3 regions of the Sinorhizobium sp. M4_45 genome follow, and region 2 is predicted to be linked to each of the others. Evidence: predicted binding sites of a transcription regulator. Region 2 holds the regulator's gene; each other region holds the start of a gene.
What was found. The regulator LexA, encoded in region 2, represses DNA repair genes until DNA is damaged. The targets are predictions, from matches to a motif close to TGTTCNNNNTGTGTTCNG.
Positions count from the first base shown of each region.

Region 1 (5,481 bases), on a different contig from region 2:
TTGATTGTGATAGCTGCGAACTTGCGTCGTTTGGCGTATTGGTCCCGGCGTCCTTCGGCGTTAGAGCGTTGGAACCGGGCGCTTCCGGGGCGGGACCGAATCGATTCCTTTGGAAGCTCACATCCAGCTTACGATCGTGCATGGGGAGAGACTGAAATGACCGCCGTAACCATCGCCGAAGAGTCGCCGCGCCAGCCGGCCGTCATCCGCCTGCTCGAATTGTCCGACGCCTATGCGGCATCGCTCTATCCGGCCGAAAGCAATCATCTGGTCGATCTGTCTCAGTTGGAGCAGCCGGCCGTATCCTTTTTCGTCGCTCGACGTGACGGCGAAATCGTCGGCTGCTGTGGCCTCGTCGAAGCAGGCGACGGTACGGCCGAGATCAAGCGGATGTTCATCGACCCGGAGGCGAGGGGGCTGAAGATTGGCAAGCTGCTCATATCGGCCCTTGAAGCCAAAGCGGCAAAGCTCGGTCTGACGGCGATCCGTCTTGAGACCGGCATCCATCAGCCGGAAGCGATCGGCCTGTACAGGGCATCCGGCTACGTGGAGCGCCCGCCCTTCGGCACCTATCTGCCGGATCCGCTGAGCCTATTCATGGAAAAACCGGTTCGGCAGGAGCCGTGAGGGCGATCACGCGTTTCAGATATCCAGGTTGTCCGCAAAAACGGCGCGCTCCTGGATGAAACGGAAGCGGGCCTCGGCTTTCGTTCCCATCAGGCTGTCGACGGCATCGCGGGTACCCTCGAAGTCGACATCGTCGATTTCGACCTTGAGGAGCGTCCGCTTGGCCGGGTCCATCGTGGTTTCCTTGAGCTGCGCGGGCAGCATCTCGCCGAGGCCTTTGAACCGCCCGAGTTCGACTTTGCCGCGGCCATTGAACTCCGTCCGCATCAGCTCTTCGCGATGCGCGTCGTCGCGGGCATAAAGCGTCTTGGAACCCTGGCTCAGGCGATAGAGCGGCGGCACGGCGAGATAGAGATGGCCGCCGCGAATCAGCTCCGGCATTTCCTGGTAGAAGAAGGTGATCAGAAGAGATGCGATGTGCGCACCGTCGACGTCGGCGTCGGTCATGATGATGATGCGCTCGTAGCGCAGGTCCTCTTCGCGATACTTCGAGCGCGTGCCGCAGCCGAGCGCCTGGACGAGATCGCCGATCTGCTGATTGGCACCGAGCTTCTCCCGGCCGGCGCTGGCGACGTTGAGAATCTTGCCGCGCAGCGGCAGGATCGCCTGGTTGGCGCGGTTGCGCGCCTGTTTGGCCGATCCGCCGGCCGAGTCCCCTTCGACGATGAAGAGTTCGGCACCTTCCGCCGTATTCTGGGCGCAGTCCGCGAGCTTGCCCGGCAGGCGCAGCTTGCGGACCGCCGTCTTGCGGCTGACTTCCTTTTCCTTGCGCCGCCGTACGCGCTCTTCGGCGCGCTCCACCACCCAGTCGAGAAGCTTGGCCGCCTCTGCCGGATTGTCGGCGAGGTAATGGTCGAAAGGATCGCGAAGCGCGTTTTCGACGATCCGCTGCGCCTCCACCGTTGCCAGCTTGTCCTTCGTCTGACCGACGAATTCCGGCTCGCGAATGAAGACCGAGAGCATGCCTGCCGCGGAGATCATGACATCGTCCGTGGTGACGATCGCAGCGCGCTTGTTCTGGGTGAGCTCGGCGTAGTTCTTGAGCCCCTTCGTCAGCGCAATGCGCAGGCCCGCCTCGTGCGTTCCCCCTTCGGGTGTCGGGATGGTGTTGCAGTAGGAATGGATCTGCTGATCGCCGCCATACCAGGTGACCGCCCATTCGAGCGAACCGTGGCCGCCGGACTTTTCCGATTTGCCGGCAAAAATCTCGCGGGTGACGGTGAATTCCTTGCCGAGCGTGGCGGCGAGATAGTCCTTGAGACCGCCGGGAAAATGAAACACGGCCCTGTCCGGGATTTCCGAACCTTCCGGCAGGAGCGCCGGATCGCAGGACCAGCGGATTTCGACGCCGCCGAAGAGATAGGCCTTGGAGCGGGCCATTCGGAAAAGCCGCGCCGGCTCGAAGCGGGCATGCGGTCCGAAGATCTGCGGGTCGGGGTGGAAGCGGACCCTGGTGCCGCGCCGGTTGTGTACGTCACCCAGGTCCTCCAGGCCGCCCTGCGCGATGCCGCGGGAGAAGCGCTGGCGATAGAGCCGGCGGTTGCGTGCAACCTCGACTTCAAGGTCGTCCGACAGTGCGTTGACCACCGAAACACCGACGCCGTGCAGGCCGCCGGAAGTCTCATAGGCCTTGCCGTCGAACTTGCCGCCGGCATGCAGCACCGTCATCACCACTTCGAGCGTCGACTTGCCGGGAAATTTCGGGTGGTTCTCGACCGGGATGCCGCGGCCGTTGTCGGTCACCGTCAGGTAGCCGTCGGCGTCCAGGCTCACATCGATGAAGTTGGCGTGCCCCGCGACCGCCTCGTCCATCGAGTTGTCGATGACCTCGGCGAACAGATGATGCAGCGCCTTTTCGTCGGTCCCGCCGATATACATGCCTGGACGGCGCCGGACCGGCTCCAGACCTTCCAGCACCTCGATTGCCGAAGCGTCGTAGTCGCTGCCGTCGCTCGTCTTGGGTGCGGGGCGCGGCGCTTCGTTACCGGCGACGGGGGCCGCGGGCTTGCGTGGCGCGGCATCCGCCGGCTTCGGCTGTTGGGGCATAGCGGAAAAAAGGTCGCTGCTGTCGTCCATGAAGCGTTCAGATCGTTCCTGTCTAAGTGTCGGCTAGGCCATAGCAAGACCGCGGCGCGGCCGCCATCCTTTGTCGCGCGAATCACCGGAATTCTGCCAGAGTCTCGCCGGAAGAGCGAACAAAAGGCGAATTTCGATGCCCCGGAGGAAGAAATACCCTTTAATGAGCCAGAATTGCCGCGCCAGTGTTGCTTGGCCGAGGCGCCGGTGGCAAGGCATGCGCCGAACGAGGGAGCCGATCGGGTGTCCATGTCCACAATTCTTTTCTCCATACGGCATCTGATCGGCGCGCTTCTTCTCGCGAGCCTTGCCGTTTCCGCAAGGGCCGAACCCCTTGAGCCCTACAAGGATGCGCTGTTTCGCTATAGCAAGCTGCTTCAGGAGGCGGATGGCGGCGACTTCCGCGTTGTCGACTACCAGGAGCTCCGCGACATCAACGAGCGCGACCAGATCCCCGAGCGGCGGGTGAAGCGCGCTTACGTGTCGCTCGGTGTCAAGAGCGTGCAGGTGAACGAGACGCTCGGTCTGGGCGAGCGGGGGCTTGAAGCCACCCGCGTCGGCCCCGATCGCGGCGCCGCATTCACCGTGATCTTCATCCATGGTCGCGGCGGCGACCGCCGTCTCGGTGCCAATGATTTCTCGTTCGGGGGCAATTTCAATCGCCTCAAAAATCTGACTGTCGTCAATGGCGGTACCTATTACGCTCCAAGCGTCAGGTCCTTCGATGCCGCGGGCGTAGCGGATATTTCGGCTCTGATCCGTTTCGCCGCGAAGCGCTCCGGCGGCCGGCCGGTGGTCCTTTCCTGTGCCTCCATGGGAAGCTTCATCTGCTGGGGCATAGCCCGCCAAGAGGCAACCGTCTCGGCCCTTGGCGGCATGATGATCATGGGCGGTCCAGCCGACCCCGACTTTCGCAAAAGTGCGGCCTACGGGGCGCGGCTGCCGATATTCTTCAGCCACGGCAGCCGCGACAGCGTCTATCCGGCCGAGTCCCAGATCGCGTTCTATCGCAGCCTCAGATCGAAGGACTATCCTGCCCGCTTCGTCCTGTTCGAAACAGGTTCGCATGGAACTCCGATCAGGATGACGGACTGGCGAGAGGCGCTGAACTGGATTCTCGACCGCTAGATCACGATGTTTTTAGGTCGGGTCGGCCTAAAAACATGAACGTGATCGATTCCAAGAAGTTGGAGCGGGATGCGGGCGGAAAACCGCACACACTTTTCCTCACCCCGCTCTAGACTAACGCGATCGGTTGTGGAGTTGACGGCGGCAATGAGGATGGACGATTCCGAGAACGCAGGGCGGTTTGGAAACCGCTCTCAACCGACCGTTTCACCCGATGACTACGAGGACGGCATGAGCTCGGTGGGGCCCATGGCGTTTCTTCCCGTGGGCAATGGCCTGAGCTATGGCGACGTTTGCCGCAATGAACTTGGGACCCTTATCGCAAGCAGGAGGCATAACCGCATCCTGTCTTTCGATCCGGGAAGTGGGACCATTCGCTGCGAGGCCGGCGCTATCCTTGCCGACCTGCTCGCGCGCGCCGTCCCGCACCGCTTTTTTCTTCCCGTGACGCCGGCGACGGGCCTCGTCACCGTCGGCGGTGCCGTCGCCAACGACGTCCACAGCGGCAATCACCATGCGCGCGGCTCCTTCGGCAATCACGTCCGGCGTCTGACCCTGCTGCGTTCGACGGGCGAACGCCTGGTCTGCTCGCCCGAGGAGAATGCAGAGCTCTTCGCTGCGACGATCGGCGGCCTGGGACTGACCGGGCTGATCCTCGACGTCGAGCTTCGGCTGATGAAGGTGCCGTCGCCGCATGTCCAGCGGCACGTGCATCGCTTCGACAGCCTCGATCGATATTTCACGCTGGCCGAACGAGCCGAAGAGGAGCACGAGTATTTCGTAGCCTGGGTCGACCAACTCGCGACGGGACGGCGCATGGGGAGGGGCGTGCTGTTCGCCGCGGATCACGCCGACGGCGCTTGCGAATATCCTGACATCCCGAAGGGGCCGAGGCTCGCCGTGCCTTTTTCTCCGCCCTTCAGTCTGTTCAACAGCGTGACGCTGAAACTGCTGAACGAATACCGCTTTCGCAAGCACGACCGTGGCGAGACCGTGTCGACGGAGACGTGGGCTTCCTACTTTCATCCTCTCGACGCGATCGGCGGGTGGCGCAGGCTCTACGGGCGGCGTGGACTCTGCCAGCATCAAAGCGTCTATCCCGTCGCGACCGCGCCGGAGACCACGGCGCGGTTGCTTGAAACAGCCCGCCGCGCCGGTCATGCGTCCGTAGGGACGAAGCTGCAGCGTTTCGGTGACATAGCCTCCCCGGGGCTTCTCTCCTTTGCGAGGCCGGGCTTCACCCTCACCATGGACTTTGCCGATCAAGGCGAGGCGACGGTCAAGCTGCTCGACGCTCTCGACGAGATTGCCGTTGTGGCCGGCGGTGCGGTCAATCCGTCCCAGGACTTCCGCATGAGCCCGGCCGTTTTCGAAGCATCATTTCCCGCCTGGAAAAGACTGGAGGCACTGCGCGATCCGGCAATGGTCTCGGACTTCTGGCGGCGCACGGCTTTGGCGCTTGGGCAAACCTAACGCTTCTGCCCCCTTATGTTCATGTCGAATTCCACGACATTGGAATAAATGGGCGTCCCGACGGTCATGCCGTAGGGCGAGCGACGGATACTGCCGCGGATCGTGAAGGAAATCGACCGCCTGTTCCAGTCGGTGAGCCTCACGTCGAAACGCTCCTTGCGGCTCTTGCCGCGGGCG
Region 1 is NZ_NWVE01000012.1:191,247-196,727, reverse strand. It holds gene CN933_RS27320 (GNAT family N-acetyltransferase) at 157-627, shown strand; gene parE (DNA topoisomerase IV subunit B) at 643-2,703, opposite strand; gene CN933_RS27310 (alpha/beta hydrolase) at 2,896-3,831, shown strand; gene CN933_RS27305 (FAD-binding oxidoreductase) at 3,979-5,304, shown strand; gene CN933_RS27300 (YceI family protein) at 5,301-5,481, opposite strand, start outside.
Region 1: parE (DNA topoisomerase IV subunit B) is a predicted target of LexA. The motif match lies at 2,819-2,836, and genes of this name have one in related genera.

Region 2 (5,481 bases):
TTCATGCGCATGAGAAACTCCGGTTCTGCATGGGCATATCAGCGCGGAAAGCCCTCTTCAACCGGCGTCAGCGCGAGTCGGCGTTTCGGTACTGGCGCTTCGCATAGGCGAGAATGGAATCGGGGGTCAGCGGGTTGCGATCGACCATGATCGCCTCGAAGGGCGACGGCTTGTCGCTGACGCGAACTTCGACATAGGCCGCAGCATAGGCCATGCTGCCATCCGGCAGCGGGATCAATTGCGGGCGCGACGTCGGCATGGGGCCGATCTGCGGCAGAACGACGAATTCGTCGAAGGCGCTTGGTGCCGCCGAGGCCTGCGCCGGCTTTGCGAGCGCGTTCACCGGCACGCCGGCATCGAGCGTCGATCTGTTCGGAACCGGAACGGCGCGGAGATTCGGAACCATGTCGCGCAGCGGCTCGTTGGAAGCCACCATAACGCCTGAGGCGATCTGCCCTTCCGGCATAACGCTCGGGCCACGGTCGCCCTTCCTGACGTACGAAGCCATGAGGTAGGGCATGTCATTGCCTTCGAGCGGCGCACGACCGACATATTGAACGCGAACATTGGCGCTTCCCTTGCGCTTGATGTCCAGCAGGTCGGCGGTTTTCGAAGAGACGTCGATGATCCGGCCGTATTCATAGGGGCCGCGATCATTGACACGCACGATGACGGACGTGCCGTTCTCCAGGTTGGTCACGCGCGCATAGCTCGGCAGCGGAAACGTCGGGTGAGCGGCCGAAAGGTGATGCTTGTCATAGACCTCGCCATTGGCCGTCAGCCGGCCATGGAAGGCAGACCCGTACCAGGAGGCCATCCCGCTCTTGTTGTAGCCGAAATCCTCCTTCGGCTGATACCACTTGCCTTTGACCTGATAGGGTTTGCCTACCTGGTAGCGGCCACCGCCCTTGGGAATGTTGTTTCCGGTAGCGACTCTGGGGCTGGCTTTGACGCCATAGACGGACTCGGCGAAGTATTCCTTGCTCCGCGACTTGGTCTTCTTGACGCTCGACGTCGTCGATCCGCAGGCCGCAAGCACCGCGCAAAGCAACGGAACCGCTGCGAGACGGAGCCCCCTCACAAGATATGCCGCACCGTTATTGGATGTCATCTGTCCCACAAGATCATTCGCAAAGCCGCACCCGAAATCCGCTCCTGCAGCGCTCACGCATCCGACCGAACGCGCAACGATCGTCGCAATCGTGCAGTAGTTCCCCCGCGAGAACTTCGCCGTCCCGAAACGGAACAGCCGAACAATCATGACAACAACAAGGCGAAATTGCGAACCGGAGGACGAACGGACGCTAAAAAACGCTCGCTATGGTTTACGGAACGTAAATGAGCCGCTGGACCATAGTCCGATAGAGCGCGCCAAAGGTCCGAAACCCGTTGCCGGGTTCCCCTGCCGACACATATCGCAATAAGCACCCACGCGGCTCGTCGGCCGCGGGGTGCGGCGGCCTCAGAGCTGGCCGAAGCTTCCCGTCGGTGCAACTCTGAGGCTCCGTCCCCGGTTGGCGTGCTGCCCCGTGCTCCGGCCCAACGTCCGAGAGGATATCGCAATGGACGACAGATACGATTATGGGCCGCCGGAGCGACGGGCGGCAACCGGCCTGCCCTTAGGCATAATGCTCCTGTCGATGTTGGCGATTGCCGTTTATCTGCTTGCCGGAGCGGCGCTCCTGGACGGCAGAAGCCGGGACGTCGCGGCCTACGTCGCCCGGGCAGGCGACGAAAGTCCGCCTGCGGCGCCGGACAGCGGACTCCGCCCGTGACGATAGCCCACAACCGTGCCACGGGCGTATGCGGCGCGGCACGCCTCGAATGCAAGCAAATGCTCCAGAGCAAGTTGACGCTGTGATCAAAGCTGCTAAAAAGCCAGCCGTTGGTGAATGGGCAGCAAACCCGGTAGCGATCGCCGGTCAATCGAGAACTCGGAAACGAATTTCACGAAGCTCCGCAATCACCCGGAAGAGTGGCCGAGCGGTTTAAGGCACCGGTCTTGAAAACCGGCGTGCGTGAAAGCGCACCGTGGGTTCGAATCCCACCTCTTCCGCCATTTCAGAATTGATCCGGGCACGCCGGAATTCCCAGCTTCTCGTCACTGATGGCCGTCTTCCCCACCCGCAAGGCTCGTGGCTGCCCTGCCCTTCCGACGCTTTGCGTCACCTGCCGGAGCGGAAGAAGCTGCTTTGGGACTCCATCGCGAAGGGGCGATATTCGGGTGGATGAATTGCAGCGTGCCCTACCGGGCAGCAAGGGTGAAGCCGGAAGACGGAATGCACTGGCGCGCGGGGCCGAAAAATCTTATACAACGAGTGACCAGTGGGGTCGTAGCTCAGTTGGGAGAGCGCCGCAATCGCACTGCGGAGGTCGAGGGTTCGACTCCCTTCGACTCCACCATTCCCCTCTTGTCCAACCCGGACACCTAGGTGACAGGTCTTACCTGAGGTAACTTCCACCGATGCCGGACGTCAGGTTGCCAGAGCCCGGGCGATGCCGCGGCTCGGCGCGCTTGCCAAAAAAGCTGATTTGAGAGAAAGTTTTAGTCTGACCCGTTCGAGGTCTGGGCAACTCCCGCGAGTGGAGAAAAACATGCCTGTTAAATCTTTGGTGGCAGCCGTAATTTTTTCCCTCTTCGCCCTTTCGGGGTGCGCCAGCACAGGCTCGACCAACACGACCTATACCCAGTGGTACGGGCCCTATCCCGAGCCTGAATTCGACGTTCTTACGCCGGGCGGACTGCGGCTTGCCTATTAGCATGGCATAGGCGAGCGACTGGGGCGGCCGCTGTAAGCCAAACATGCGAGAGCGTATCGCCCCCTGCCCCGACATTCCGAGCGATCGCCAACGACACGCCGGATCGGAAGCGGGCAGGCATTCAGCAGCAAGCGGTATTCACGGAATTTTAGGCACTTGCGGAACACATATGGAACAGATAGGTTCTGTTCTTGATTTGTTTCGCGATTCTGGAGTGACGCCATGCTGACCCGCAAGCAACAGGAATTGCTTCTGTTCATTCATGAACGAATGAAGGAATCCGGGGTTCCGCCGTCCTTCGACGAGATGAAAGATGCCCTCGACCTTGCCTCCAAATCGGGCATCCATCGTCTGATCACCGCACTCGAAGAGCGCGGGTTCATTCGCCGGCTACCGAATCGCGCTCGAGCCCTCGAAGTCATCAAGCTGCCGGAGGCCTATGCCGGTGTTTCGCAGGTCCGCCGCGGCTTTTCGCCGAGCGTGATCGAAGGCAGTCTGGGCAAGCCTGCGGCCCCGCCCCCCGCACCGAAACCGGCGCCCCCGGCCGAGATCGCGTCGGTCGCTGTTCCGGTCATGGGCCGCATTGCCGCCGGCGTGCCGATTTCCGCAATCCAGAACAACATGCACGATATTTCCGTACCGGTCGAAATGATCGGCAGCGGCGAGCACTACGCTCTCGAGATCAAGGGTGATTCGATGATCGAGGCCGGCATCCTCGATGGCGATACGGTGATCATCCGGAACGGAAGCACTGCCACCCCCGGGGATATCGTCGTCGCCCTGATCGACGACGAGGAAGCAACTCTGAAGCGTTTCCGTCGCAAGGGCGCCTCAATTGCGCTCGAAGCCGCCAATCCGGCTTACGAGACGCGGATATTCGGTCCGGATCGGGTCAAGATCCAAGGCAGGCTTGTCGGCCTCATCCGGCGGTACCACTAGCCTCCCGACCAGGTGTGCAGGTGTTTCCCACGGAAGTACGCAATTTCAAAGCGTTAGAAGTGGGGCCATTGCGCCTTGGGGCGCTATGGCCACGCCTCCACAGAACCGAAGCCCTATTTATACAGAATAAAAAAGACCCTATTCCAAATGTACCCTCTTGCGGATTGCGGGCAATCATTCTAAATCCGCGCCACGATTTGAAAAATCGCAAATCGTAGAGGCCTCGTGGCGGAGTGGTGACGCAGAGGACTGCAAATCCTTGTACCCCGGTTCAATTCCGGGCGAGGCCTCCAAAAAATCCACCGCTATTCAGCTTTGTTGCCGACAAATCTTACCTCCGTCAGACGAAGGCGAAATCCGCGCCCGCAAAGACGAAGTTGGCAGCGCTGAGGTCGGCGGCGTGGATGCCGATCAGAGTGACCTGATCGACGGTACCATTCAACTGCAGGACAGCGTTCCCGTCAGCATCGTTGCCGATGTTGGGCAAAAAATCAGCGAAGTCGTCGTAGCCATAGCCAGCGATTTGGATGACGTCCTTGTCCAATTCAAAGTCGAAGATCTCATCCCGACCACTGTTTCGTGAAAACAGGAACTGATCGGCACCGGTCTCGACCGCGAAGGCTGCGGTCAGTCGACCATCGCCCCAGAGCTGATCGTTACCGGTGCCGCCGATCAAGAGGTCGTTCCCACCCGCGGTGTCCACGCCGACCTCTGCATCGCCATACAGGACGTCATTGCCTTTGCCTCCGTCGAGCAGGTCGTCGCCGCCACTGCCGCCACGTGAGAAAAGAATGTCTCCAACGAGAAAGTCATTGCCCGAATCACCATAGAGGTGGTCGTTCCCGCCAATCCCGGATTCCACGACGCCCTGGTCGAGGCCATCGCCGTAGAGCTTGTCATGGCCCTCTCCGCCCTGGAGTCGATCGTTCCCGCCAACGAAAAAATCGCCCAGGGAGAAAGCGTCGCCCGAGAGAGTATCGTCTCCGGCGCCGCCGTCGAGCCAGTCGTCTCCACCACGTCCTCTGAGGCAATTGTAGCCATCGCCATAGAGTGTATCGTTGCCTTTGCCGCCCGAGAGACGATCATTCCCTCCGGCGACGATAGCGGAATCAATCGCATCGATCTGGAAGGCATCGCCGTACAGCGTGTCGTCGCCGGCGCCGCCGTCGAGCTGGTCGTCGCCACCACGCCCCTGATTGGAGATCGTCCAAGCGTCGCCGAAGAGCGTGTCGTTGCCCCCAAGGCCGTCAAGGCTGTCGCGGCCACCCTGCCCCGAAGACAGGAAGCCGCCGATTTCGGAGACTCCCAGGCTATTGCCGGTCGTGAACGGGTCTCCGAAGATAATGTCCGGATCGTTCGTTCCGAAGATGTGGTTGTCCAGCCCGAGCCAAGGGGCGATGCCACCGATCAGATGCGCCATTTTTCTCTCCACAGTGCTGTACAGTAAGCGATGCTCGTCTTGGGAAACCCGGACGGCCTTCGCGGCGCCGACTTCGTCGGGCCCCGTCGGAGTGACGAGCTAACGCTATGAAAATACGGACTTCCTACGGAAGACCGTTACACCCTTTTCCTGAAAGCGCTCCAATGTTGCCGAACGTGATGTTCCTGTCTATTGACCACTTTGGATTAACTACAAGTTGTACTTTGCGACCACACTCAGCGCCCGGATACTGGAAGAAGGACGAGCTCGCCCACGCTCCCGAAGACGTCCGCGAAGGGCGAAACCTCGAGGATCGTGTGGTCTCGTGATCGGCGGTTGTGATATAGCGGTCCCTCGGCCGG
Region 2 is NZ_NWVE01000001.1:1,089,640-1,095,120, reverse strand. It holds gene CN933_RS05605 (D-alanyl-D-alanine carboxypeptidase family protein) at 1-11, opposite strand, end outside; gene CN933_RS05600 (septal ring lytic transglycosylase RlpA family protein) at 68-1,111, opposite strand; gene CN933_RS05595 (hypothetical protein) at 1,563-1,775, shown strand; tRNA gene CN933_RS05590 (tRNA-Ser) at 1,970-2,059, shown strand; tRNA gene CN933_RS05585 (tRNA-Ala) at 2,328-2,403, shown strand; gene CN933_RS05580 (hypothetical protein) at 2,596-2,760, shown strand; gene lexA (transcriptional repressor LexA) at 2,983-3,699, shown strand; tRNA gene CN933_RS05570 (tRNA-Cys) at 3,919-3,992, shown strand; gene CN933_RS05565 (calcium-binding protein) at 4,040-5,119, opposite strand.

Region 3 (5,481 bases), on a different contig from region 2:
GAGGCGGGGCCGCGGCTGCTTGCGGCACTCGGCGATGGGAAATCGGTGGCGCTCGTCTCCGATGCCGGTACGCCGCTCGTCTCCGATCCGGGCTACCGCCTGGCGCAGCAGGCGGTCGAGGCGGGATACCGGGTCGTTCCCATACCTGGCCCCTCGGCGCCGCTTGCCGCCCTCGTCGGCTCCGGCCTGCCGAGCGATGCCTTCCTCTTCGCAGGCTTTCTGCCGGTGAAGGACAAGGCGAAGCGCGACCGGCTCGCCGAACTCGCGTCCGTTCCCGCCACTCTCATCTTCTTCGAGTCCCCGCATCGCATTGCCGCGACCGTCACTGCTGCCGCGCAGGTCCTCGGCGCAGACAGGAGGGCGGCCGTCTGCCGCGAACTGACCAAGACCTTCGAGGAGTTCCGCCGCGGAACGCTCGGCGAACTCGCGGCGAGTTACGACGAAAGCGCCAATGTGAAAGGCGAGATCGTCCTCGCGATCGGTCCGCCGGAGGCAAAGCCCCAGCCGGAGGCGGCCGACGTCGACGCCTTGCTCAAGGAACTCGCCCGCGACCTGCCGATGGGCAAGGCCGCGACCGAGGCGGCGCGCCGCACGGGGCTGGCGCGCAAGGAGCTTTACGACCGGCTCCTTCATCTCAAGGATAGCGATGAAGGCTGAGCGACCGGACACCCGCAAGCTGAAGGCGCTGAAGCGGGGCCACATCGCCGAATACCGCGCCGCACTCTGCCTGATGCTCAAGGGCTATCGCATCGTTGCCATGCGCTATCGCACCAGGCTCGGCGAGATCGACATCATCGCCCGGCGCGGCGACCTGGTCGCCTGCGTCGAAGTAAAGGCCCGGATGAGCCTGGACGATGCGGTCTTCGCCGTGACCGACACGGCGCAACGGCGCATCCGGGCGGCAAGCGATCTCTGGCTGTCGCGTCAGGGCGATTTCCACCGCCTGTCGGTGCGATACGACATTGTCGCCGTAGCGCCGTGGCGTTGGCCGCGACACCTGCCGGACGCCTTTTGATAGGCGGGAGCGGCAGGAGCCTTCTTGCCTAACCACGGTACGCATTCTACATCTTGCGGGCTTTTCGGCGGTGCCGCCTCGTCGCGAATACGAGGGGCGGAGCATCGCGTCGAATTGCCGTATAATTCGATTTCTGACCGGCGCCGGTCGAAGGAACTATGCGCATCGTGGATCCAATCGGGAACGGGAAAATGGCAGGAATCGTCAATGTCGGGGTCCAGATGGACCATGTTTCGGGCATCACCATTGCGGGCGATTCGACCTTCGCGATGAGCCTGGAGGCGCAGGCCCGAGGCTACCGCCTGTTCCACTACACGCCCGAAAAGCTGTCGCTCCGGGACGGCAGGGTCTATGCGACCGCGCAGCAGATGCGGTTGCGCGACGTCAAGGGCGACCACTTCACCCTCGGCGAAGAGGAGCGGATCGATCTTTCGACCATGGACGTCATCCTGCTTCGCCAGGATCCGCCATTCGACATGGCCTATATCACTTCGACGCATCTGCTCGAACGGCTGCACCCGAAGACGCTGGTCGTCAACGATCCGGCCTGGGTCAGGAACTCGCCTGAGAAGATCTTCGTGACCGAGTTTCCGGATCTGATGCCCAAGACCCTGATCACTCGCGACCCGGACGAGATCGCCCGCTTCCGCCAGGAGATGGGCGACATCATCCTGAAACCACTCTACGGCAATGGCGGCGCCGGCGTGTTCCACTCCGCCCGTGACGACCGCAATTTCTCGTCGCTCCTCGAAATGTTCGCGCAGATGTTCCGCGAGCCCTATATCGCCCAGGAATATCTGCCGGCGGTGCGCAAGGGCGACAAGCGCATCCTGCTCGTCGACGGCGAGCCGGTCGGCGCGATCAATCGCGTTCCGGCCGAGCACGATTCGCGCTCCAACATGCATGTGGGTGGGCGCGCGGAGGCAACCGACCTGACGGCGCGCGAGCGGGAGATCTGCAACCGCATCGGCCCGGCGCTGAAGGAACGCGGCTTCCTCTTCGTCGGCATCGACGTGATCGGCGATTACCTGACCGAGATCAACGTCACTTCGCCGACCGGCATCCGCGAGGTGAAGAAGTTCGGCGGTGCCGATGTCGCAAGCCTGCTCTGGGACGCGATCGAGAAGAAGCGCGCCTGATCTTTACGAGCCGCCACTCTCGCTCTTGATGTTCTATTATTGTTCTTGTTTTCGAGCGTATTCCGTGCAAGATTTGCGGTTGCAACCGGTTTTGGTTGTGACGGCGTGTGTGGGCCGCCGTGCTGGAGCGGGATTGCGGAAGGACGATGATCCTCCGCGCTCCGCTCGAAATCAGGGGGCAGTATGGTCGCGCGCGTCAGCACGATTGCGTTTCAGGGTATCGAGGGCGTTCCGGTCGACGTCCAGGTGATGGTTGCACCCGGCAAGGTCGGTATGCAGATCGTCGGACTGCCGGACAAGGCGGTGGCCGAAAGCCGCGAGCGCGTCCAGGCGGCGCTTCATGCATCGGGACTGGCGCTTCCCGCCAAGCGGGTGACCGTCAATCTGGCGCCGGCGGACCTACCGAAAGAAGGAAGTCATTTCGATCTCGCCATCGCGCTCGGCCTGATGGCGGCGCTCGGCGCTGTGCCTGCGGACGCGCTGTCCGGCTATGTCGTTATCGGCGAACTCAATCTCGACGGTACCATCGCAGCCGTCGCCGGCGCGCTGCCGGCGGCGATCGGCGCGAATGCGCTCGGCAAGGGGCTGATCTGCCCGGCGGAAAGCGGGCCCGAGGCGGCCTGGGCCGGATCGGAGATCGATATTCTCGCCCCGCGCAGCCTGATCGCCATCGCCAATCATTTCCGCGGCACGCAGGTGCTCTCCCGTCCCGAGCCGGCGGTCCGGGCGGCCGCCGAGGGCCTTCCCGATCTTGCCGACATCAAGGGCCAGGAAAGCGCCAAGCGGGCGCTGGAGGTCGCAGCGGCGGGCAATCACAATCTGCTGATGGTCGGCCCGCCCGGGTCGGGCAAGTCGATGCTTGCGGCGCGGCTCCCCTCCATCCTGCCGCCGCTTTCGCCCGCCGAACTGCTCGAAGTCTCGATGATCCATTCGATCGCCGGGCAATTGCCGGGCGGCAAGCTTTCGGACCGCCGGCCCTTCCGCGCGCCGCACCATTCCGCCACCATGGCGGCGCTGATCGGCGGCGGCTTCCGCGCGAAGCCGGGAGAGGCGTCGCTCGCCCATAACGGCGTGCTCTTTCTCGACGAGCTTCCGGAATTTGCACCACAGACGCTCGACGCTCTGCGCCAGCCGCTCGAAACCGCCACCTGCATCATCGCGCGGGCCAATCATCGCGTCACCTATCCGGCGGCGATCCAGCTCATTGCCGCCATGAATCCCTGCCGCTGCGGCATGGCCGGCGAGCCGGGCCGGAGCTGCGCCCGCGGGCCGCGCTGCATGGCCGATTATCAGGCGCGGATCTCCGGGCCGCTGATGGATCGCATCGATATCCGCGTCGACGTCCCGGCTGTCAGCGCCGCCGACTTGATCCGCCCCGGCACATCCGAGCCGAGCGCCGCCGTCGCCCGCCGCGTCGCCCGCGCCCGCGAGCTGCAGAGAGACCGCTTCGCCGGCCTCGGTCATCCCGAGCTGACGAGCAACGCCCGCTCATCGACGACGATGATCGAAAAGATCGCCGAGCCCGACGCCGCCGGCCTGCAGCTTCTGCGCGACGCGGCGGAGAAGATGAAATTTTCGGCGCGCGGCTACCACCGGGTGCTGAAGGTCGCCCGCACCCTCGCCGACCTCGACGAGGCGCCGACGGTCGGCCGCATCCATCTCGCCGAAGCGATCTCCTACAGGGTGGCGGGAGAGAGACTACCCGTCGCCGCGTAGGGGGCCGGCGTCGATGGAAAAAGCCGTCACCCTACGCGCGGGAGAGGCCGGGTCAGGGGCCGAAAGTTCGATTTGATTTCATTTCGACGGAGAAGAAGGGAGCTGCGGGTTTGCCGCGAGTCCCTTCGCCCCGCCTGCGGGGAGAAGGTGGCCGGCAGGCCGATCAGGGGCGCTCGCCGGCACCTCCGGCGCTACGCTCCCAATCCCTCGAACAGCACCGTCGAAAGATATCGTTCGGCAAAGGACGGTATGATCACGACGATATTCTTGCCGGCATTTTCCCCGCGCTGTCCCACCTCTATCGCCGCCTGGAGCGCGGCACCGGCGGAGATGCCGACCGGCACGCCTTCGAGTCTTGCGACGAGCCGCGCCGCCTCTATGGCCTCGCCGGCATTTACCGTGACGACTTCGTCATAGACGCTCGTGTCGAGGATCGCCGGTGCGAAACCGGCGCCGATACCCTGGATCTTGTGCGGACCCGGGGCGCCGCCGGAAAGGATAGGGGATTCTTCGGGCTCGACGGCGATCACCTTGACCGACGGCTTGCGGGCTTTAAGCACCTGGCCGGCACCGGTGATGGTGCCGCCGGTGCCGATGCCGGACACGAGGATGTCGACTGCGCCTTCCGTGTCGTTCCAGATCTCCTCGGCGGTGGTCGTGCGGTGGATTTCCGGATTGGCCGGGTTTTCGAACTGCTGCGGAATGATCGCGTCGGGCAGCGTCTCGGTGAGTTCCTGGGCCTTGGCGATTGCGCCCTTCATGCCCTTGGCGCCTTCCGTCAGCACCAGTTCGGCGCCGAGAAGCGTCAGCATCTTGCGGCGCTCGACCGACATCGTCTCGGGCATGGTGAGGATCAGCCTGTAGCCCTTGGCGGCCGCGACGAAGGCGAGTGCTATGCCCGTATTGCCCGAAGTCGGCTCTACCAGCGTCGTGCGGCGGGGCGTGATCTTCCCTTGCGCCTCGAGCGATTCGATCATCGCGACGCCGATGCGGTCCTTGACGGAGCCAATCGGGTTGAAGAATTCGAGCTTGGCGAGCAGGTTCGCCTTCACGCCCTTTTCCTTGGCGAGCTTGTCCAGCCGCACGATGGGAGTGTCGCCGATCGTCTCGGTGATCGAAGAAAAGACGCGGCCGCGGCCGGGCTTGCGCGCTTCAGGCATAGGTTTCTCCCTTCGTTTTTTAAATCGTCGCTGCGACAATAGGAGCTATGCGCGCTTGCTTCCAGAGCGGGAAAGCCCTGGATCGATGATGCTGAAGGAAAAAACCGTTGAGAAGCGGCCGGCGGGGGAATCTTTTTTCAGGTCGCGCGGGTCGCAATGTAGGCGGCCGTTCCGGCGAGAATGCCCGCCGCGGCCCGGTTCAGGACCTTCAGCGCCTGCGGCTCTTTCAGGAGCGAGCGGGCGCGGGCCGCAAGCAGCATATAGGGCAGCAGCACGGCAAGAAGCACGAGGAAAGTCGCGACGAGCAGCAGGCCGTAGTCGCGGATCCCTATCGAGGCGAGGTCGATCAGCGTCGGAACGAGCGCCACGTAGAAAAGCATCGTCTTGGGATTGCCGAGCGTGACCGTCAGGCCCGAGATGAAGGAGAGCGCCGCACTCGTCGACTTCCGCG
Region 3 is NZ_NWVE01000004.1:261,047-266,527, forward strand. It holds gene rsmI (16S rRNA (cytidine(1402)-2'-O)-methyltransferase) at 1-657, shown strand, start outside; gene CN933_RS14330 (YraN family protein) at 647-1,015, shown strand; gene gshB (glutathione synthase) at 1,207-2,154, shown strand; gene CN933_RS14340 (YifB family Mg chelatase-like AAA ATPase) at 2,338-3,870, shown strand; gene cysK (cysteine synthase A) at 4,062-5,030, opposite strand; gene CN933_RS14350 (LysE family translocator) at 5,168-5,481, opposite strand, start outside.
Region 3: CN933_RS14340 (YifB family Mg chelatase-like AAA ATPase) is a predicted target of LexA. The motif match lies at 2,184-2,201, and genes of this name have one in related genera.